One region of the Cedecea sp. Ae19-4 genome, then DNA from elsewhere that is predicted to be linked to it. Evidence: riboswitches for the same ligand, from Rfam matches in the RefSeq annotation. Region 1 holds a riboswitch; the other holds the start of a gene.
The links. Region 1 has a riboswitch for thiamine pyrophosphate ahead of thiB (thiamine ABC transporter substrate binding subunit). Riboswitches for the same ligand answer to the same signal wherever they lie in the genome.
Positions count from the first base shown of each region.

Region 2: linked by a shared signal. The riboswitch ahead of AAIE02_RS09995 (TenA family protein) and the one ahead of thiB (thiamine ABC transporter substrate binding subunit) in region 1 are both predicted to bind thiamine pyrophosphate.

Region 1 covers NZ_JBCHWG010000002.1:1,019,009-1,022,431, forward strand. The annotation lists gene thiP (thiamine/thiamine pyrophosphate ABC transporter permease ThiP) at 1-1,076, opposite strand, end outside; gene thiB (thiamine ABC transporter substrate binding subunit) at 1,052-2,035, opposite strand; TPP riboswitch at 2,067-2,168, opposite strand; gene sgrR (HTH-type transcriptional regulator SgrR) at 2,204-3,423, opposite strand, start outside.
Region 2 covers NZ_JBCHWG010000001.1:2,098,642-2,102,064, forward strand. The annotation lists gene AAIE02_RS09985 (DUF1349 domain-containing protein) at 1-470, opposite strand, end outside; gene AAIE02_RS09990 (LLM class flavin-dependent oxidoreductase) at 495-1,517, opposite strand; TPP riboswitch at 1,681-1,782, shown strand; gene AAIE02_RS09995 (TenA family protein) at 1,842-2,522, shown strand; gene AAIE02_RS10000 (ABC transporter ATP-binding protein) at 2,519-3,259, shown strand; gene AAIE02_RS10005 (ABC transporter permease) at 3,256-3,423, shown strand, end outside.

The sequences.
Region 1 (3,423 bases):
AGTTCACGCGAACTCCAGAGCAGCATCAGCGTCAGCGTCACGCTGACAAGCCCGGCGGCAGTGGCAATTCTCAGTGAAGTCCAGAGCGCGTTCCAAAGCGCTGGCTGCCGCAGCACGCTGCCCATGCTGCCGTTAATCCCATCGACCATCACCGCTAGCAGCGGGGGGAGCAGCAGCACCAGGGCGAGCACAATAAGCAGGCCATCACTAAGTTTTCGGCGCAGAGAATCCTGTGGATCGCGCCAGCCCTGAAGCTGGCTGACGCCGACGGGAATCGCCTTGCTTAGCTTCTGACTCAATAACACCAGGCCAAGGCAGCACGCCATTTGCAGCAGAGCCAGCAATGCCGCTTTGGCGGGATCGTAGTCGTAGCTTAATGCCTGAAAAATGGCCAGCTCGATGGTGGTTGCCTGCGGGCCGCCGCCCAGAGAAAGCACGGTGGCGAAGCTGGCGAAGCAAAGCATAAAAATCAGGGCGCCAACCGGGAGTAGCTGGCGGCGCAGCCAGGGCCACTCGACGAAACGGAAGAAATACCAGCCCTGCATCCCCAGCTGTGCCGCCAGCTGACGCTGTTCCGAAGGGATATTGTTCAGCGCCTGCAGCAGAAGACGGGTCGCCATCGGCATATTAAAGAAGACGTGCGCCAGCAGGATGCCCTGCAGGCCATAAGGGGAAAAGTGCCATTCAACGCCCAGCCAGCCGCAGAGCGTGGCCAGCCAGCCTTCTCGCCCATAAACGGAAAGAATACCGAAAACGGCGACCAGCACCGGCAGCACCAGCGTCATGGCGCACAGCCTCAGCAGCGCCAGTCGGCCAGGAAAGCGGCGGCGGTAGAGCGCGCGGGCTAAAAAGATGGCCGGGAAAACGGAAAGTGCGGCGGAAAGAAAGGCCTGCCAGAAGGAAAAGCGCAGGACGTGCCAAAGATAGTCGTCCCGCAATATGGCAAAGACATCCGTCTGCGGAGCGTTAAGCCACAGCGCCAGAAAAGCCGCCAGGGCTACCGCCACGACCAGCGTTGCGGCAAAGAGCCCTGGATACAGCCAGCCTGGTATTAGCGGCTGACGGCGCGTTGCCATTCATTGATCCATTCTGCGCGCTGGGTGGCCACCTGCTGAGGGAGAAATTCCAGTGTGGTTTGCGGCTTCACCAGGCTGTCGAAGCCCGCAGGTAATGCCACGTTGGTCACCGGATACATCCAGTTGCCGGTAGCAATGGTGTTCTGGAAACCTGGCGTGGTGATGAATTTGATAAATTTCTCGGCGAGTTCAGGCTGCTTGCTGTTCGCCAGTCGGCCCGCGACTTCAACCTGCAGATAATGCCCTTCGCTGAAATCCGCGGCGGCGTAGTTGTCTTTCTTCTCTTCGATGATGTGGTAGGCCGGGGAGGTGGTGTAGCTCAGTACCAGGTCGGCTTCCCCTTTCAGGAACAAGCCGTAAGCTTCGCTCCAGCCTTTGGTGACGGTGACGGTTTTTTTCGCCAGCTTTTGCCAGGCTTCCGGGGCTTTGTCACCGTACACTTTTTGCATCCACAGCAGCAGGCCAAGCCCTGGAGTGCTGGTGCGCGGATCTTCGTAAATGACCTTCCATTTTTGATCGCTTTCAACCAGCTCTTTCAGGCTTTTGGGCGGGTTTTTTAGCTTGTTCTTGTCGTATACGAAAGCAAAGTAGCCGTAATCGTAAGGCACGAAAGTGGTGTTCTTCCAGCCGCCGGGCACCTGAAGGGTGGCGTTTTCGACGTTAGAGGGGGCAAACAGTTTGGTTTGCGTGGCGGCTTCTACCAGGTTGTTGTCCAGCCCCAGCACGACGTCTGCTTTGCTGTTCTTGCCTTCCATGCGTACGCGGTTCAGCAGAGAAACGCCGTCTTCCAGCGCCACAAATTTTAGCTCGCAGTTACAGTCGGCCTCAAAGGCTTTCTTCACCGCCGGGCCTGGGCCCCAGTCGGCGGCGAACGAGTCGTAGGTGTAGACGGTTAATACAGGTTTAGCGAAAACGGGCATGGCGGCCAGCGCCAGCAGCGGCAGAAATTTTTTGAACACTTTGCACCTCAGTAAAAGGGGGCAAAGGAATTGAGTTGAGTGTCTCAAATCCCTTCGCCGGCGTTATCCGGATCAGGTTCGACGGGTATTATCTCAGCGCGGACAAACTGTCCTGGCACCCCGTTGAGCAGGGAGGATTCTACTGATTTCCTTTGGGTTACGGAAGCGTTATGGGCCCGGTGGGGCAAACCAGGCAGATTTGAAATCAAACCAGCCTAGCGTGTTCATCCGCACCCCGCGCATACTGCGCTGGCCTTCAATGCGCAACCAGTGGTGAATCAATGGGATAACGTCATTGCGCTCCAGCATTTGCTTGCACCATTCAGGCAGGGCCAACGTTTTGCTGTGCCAGCGACGGGCATCGCCCTGCCAGTCGCCAGGGATGCATTTTTGAATCAGCGGGACTTCGTAAAGCTGGGCAAACAGAGAGTATTCCAGCGGCATGGTGAAGTTCACGCTGTTCAGCCAGATGTCGCTTTCGGCCTCGCCCTGATGCCACTCAGCATAGTCTATCTCCTGCACAACCAGCTTCACGCCCTGCTCTGCCAGTAATTCGGTCATGATGCTGCTGATCACCCGGTGCTCTACGTGGTCGCGGTAGTAGGTGAGCGTTATGCTCTCCAGCCCGGCGGGTTTAGGGAGCAACGGCCCGGGCCTCGAATGGTGCCAGCGGGGGAGCAAACCATAAGCCGGGAACCAGTACTGCTGATACTGCTCTGTAGCGCGGTAGATAAGGTTAACCGGGGAGAGAATATGCCCAATCCACTGGCGCACGCTTTCGTCAACGCCAAGGCTGGATCGGCTGTCGAACAGCAGATAGTAGCAGCCTTCTTCCGGGCGGCTTTCGACGGCTTTTTCACTGTCCGGCATACCCTGGAGCTGCACCCCGCAGCTGGACTCCTCGCCAACTTCCGGCAGTACCCAAAAGTTGACCTCGTCAATGAGCGCCCGGAAGCCAAAGTAATCATCAAAGGCGTGGATCTTCAGCTGGTTGCGGTTGTTCCGAGCCACGGAATAGGGGCCCGTGCCGATGGGCTGGCTGGCGAAATTTGTCATCGTTGTCCATTCGCGCGGCAGGATCATGGCGTTCACGCTGCCCAACAGCCACGGCAGCCAGTCATCCGGCTGACTAAGGTGGATATCCAGTGTCCAGATAGTCGGCGAGGTGATTTGCGTGATATGGGCAAAAAGCGGCAGGGCGTTGATGCGCTGCAGGGAAGAGATGATATCGAGCATGTCCAGCTCGCGACCGTGATGGAAATGGATGCCTGGGCGCAGGAAGAAGCGCCAGCGTAAAGGGGAAATTTGCTGCCAGTGGTGAGCAATATCCGCTTCGAGTTCCCCATTTTCCTCATTTATACGCGTCAGACCGCTAAATATCTGGCGGG
Region 2 (3,423 bases), on a different contig from region 1:
CTGCATGCGTCGAATCCGGGGAAATGCGCCAGTCTCAGCAGCGGCCAGCTTTTGCCGTCAACGGAATACTGCAGCCGCAGGCTGTCCCCTTTTCGGGTCAGGCGCATCCAAAACAGATTTGCTTGACCGGGAAAGACGCCGGTTGCCCAGTCGGAATGGCCCTGCGTCAGCACGCTGCCAATGGCAGGCGCGTCGTCGTTAAACTCGATGCCCGCTTTTAGCCAGTGGGATTCATCCCCCAGCAGCATGATGCCGGCCTGGTCGTAAAGTGCGCTAAATTCAGCTTTGACCTTCACCTGGAAAGTAAAATCCCCCCGCACGTTGCAGCCATAAAAATGGCCGGAGAAACGCTCAAACCCGTACCATGTTTTGCGCCAGAAGTCGGTTTGTTCATCGGTGACAACCGTCAGCCCGCCGTCGCCTTCTTGCCAGACTTTTGGCTCATTAATCCAGTAAAAATCCTCGCTCATAGCATGACCTTTTCCCTGTTTTATTTAGCGCCAGCCCAACTCTGGTGCAACGTGCTTCAGAATAGATTCGATGACGTGCGCGTTATAATCCACGCCCAGCTGGTTTGGCACGGTTAACAGCAGCGTGTCGGCTTCAGCAATCGCTTCATCCTGCGCCAGTTGCTTAATGAGCAGTTCCGGTTCAGCGGCATAGCTGCGGCCGAAAATGGCCCGGGTTTGTGGCTCGATGTAGCCAACCTGATCGCCTTCTTTGCCGCTGCCGCCGAAGTAGTTGCGGTCGCGCTGGTCCATTAACGCGAAGATGCTGCGGCTGACGGAAACGCGTGGCTCACGCGTATGGCCCGCCTCTTTCCACGCGGCCCGATAAGCACGGATTTGCTTCGCCTGCTGGATATGAAACGGCTCGCCGGATTCATCGGTTTTCAGCGTGGAGCTTTGCAGGTTCATCCCTAACTTCGCGGCCCACTCCGAGGTCGCGTTGGAGCTGGCTCCCCACCAGATTCGCTCCCGCAGCCCGGCAGAAAACGGCTCCAGACGCAGCAACCCCGGCGGATTAGGAAACATCGGCTGCGGGTTAGGTTCGGCAAAACCGTCCCCTTTCAGCGCCTCGAGGAACACTTCGGTATGACGGCGCGCCATATCGGCTTCGGTCTCTCCTTCGCCCGGCACATAGCCAAAATATCGCCAGCCGTCGATCACCTGCTCCGGCGAGCCACGGCTAATTCCAAGCTGCAGGCGGCCCCCGGATATCAAGTCCGCCGCCCCCGCGTCCTCCACCATGTAAAGCGGATTTTCATAGCGCATATCGATCACGCCGGTGCCGATTTCAATGCGTTTGGTTTTTGCCCCGATGGCCGCCAGCAGCGGGAAAGGCGAGCTTAGCTGACGAGCAAAATGGTGCACGCGGAAGTAAGCGCCGTCCGCGCCAAGCTCTTCTGCAGCAACGGCAAGATCGATGGACTGCAGCAGCGTATCCGCCGCAGAGTGCGTGCCGGACTGGGCGGCAGGCGACCAGTGGCCAAACGAGAGAAAACCAATCTTTTTCATCGGATATCATCCTTAGACTCGTAGGTAACCGGCCTACAGTGACAAAATTCCCGCCCCGAGTGCCAGCAAAATATTGCGATACCGCACTAAACGGATCGTCGCTTTCAGCAAGGTCAGACACAGCGCCCGGCGATTGTAATCAAAAAGTAAATGTCGTATAACAGGCACCTCCGAGGGGTGTCCTGTATGGGCTGAGATGGCGTAAGCCGAACCCTTTGAACCTGATCTGGGTCATGCCAGCGAAGGGACGGTCGGCAATCACAGCTCTGTTATTGTCTGTTCATACCTCTGCGCGCCCGGATCTCCACTTACCCAGGAGGTCCCATGTACACCCCACTTTTCGAAAACGGTCTTTACGGACGACTGCGCGAGCAGGCCGGCCAGCACTGGCAGGATTACGTCGATCACCCTTTTCTGCAGCAGCTTGCTGTCGGCACGCTGCCTGAAGCCGCATTCAAGCGCTATCTGACCCAGGATTATCTTTTCCTGATTCATTTTGCCCGCGCCTACGCCCTGCTGGTCAGCAAGCTTCGCACGCTGCCGGAAATGCGCACCGCGACCGCATCGCTGAATGCCATTGTCTCCGAGCTGCCGCTCCATGTGGCCTACTGTCGAAGCTGGGGCCTGGACGAAGCGCAAATAGTGGCCGAGGCGGAAGCGCCAGAAACCATGAATTACACCCGTTACGTGCTGGATATTGGCCATTCAGGCGACGCGCTCGATCTGCTGGCTGCGCTGCTGCCCTGCGTGGCCGGATATGCAGAAATCGGCCTTGGCCTGCTGCATAGCCCCGACACGGTGATGGCAGGCAATCCCTACGCGAACTGGATCCGTAACTATGGCGATGAAGGCTACCTCACCGGCGTGCGGGCCGCTGTGCAGTTGCTCGAAAACGTAGGCCACCAGCGTGGCGCGGAAAGCCGTTTCTCAGAGCTATCACAGATTTTTACCACCGCGACGCAGCTTGAATCCGCGTTCTGGCAGATGGGGCTGAATGCCTCATGACCGACAGCGCGACTTCGCCGGGCATTCAGGTGCGCGATCTCAGCCTGCGCTTTGGCCAGCAGACCATTTTTGAGCAGCTGAATTTTGATATTCCCGGCAGCAGCTTCGTTGCCCTGCTGGGCGCGAGCGGGGCCGGTAAAACCAGCCTGCTAAAGATTATCGCCGGGCTGGCGCAGGCCAGTGGCGGAAGCGTGACCTGCAGCGACGGTCTGCCGGTTGCCGGGCGTATCGCCTGGATGGGGCAGAAAGATTTGCTCTACCCGTGGCTCAACATTGAGCAGAACGTGGCCCTCGGAGCTCGCCTGCGTGGTGAGGCGGTCGACAGACAATGGACGGAACATTTGATTGAGCAGGTCGGGCTGGCTGGCTATGCCAAAGCCCTGCCAGCTTCGCTATCGGGCGGGATGAGGCAACGTGCCGCCATCGCCAGGACGCTTTACGAAAAGCGCCCGATAGTGCTGATGGATGAGCCGTTTTCGGCGCTGGATGCCATCACCCGCACGGCCATTCAGGACCTGGCGGCCAGGCTGCTGGCAAAAAATACCGTGCTGCTGATCACTCACGATCCGATGGAAGCCTGTCGGCTCAGCCACCGCCTGCTGGTGCTCTCCCGCTGGCCTGCGGGCATCGACGATACGCATGTTATTGCCGGGCAGCCGCCCCGCGCGCCGGACGATGTAGATCTACTCCAAAGCCAGGCCGGGCTGCTGCAACAGTTGATCAGGGCCGCCGAATGAAGCTGACTTCAGACACCCCTGCTACACGCCTGCGCCGCGGGCTGACCGTCTTTGCCGGGCTGCTGCTACTTTGGTATCTGCTTACCCTCGGCAATATTCCCGCCTTTCTTTTGCCCTCTCCCGCTTCGGTGGCACTGGCGTTATGGGATGGCCGCGATTATCTC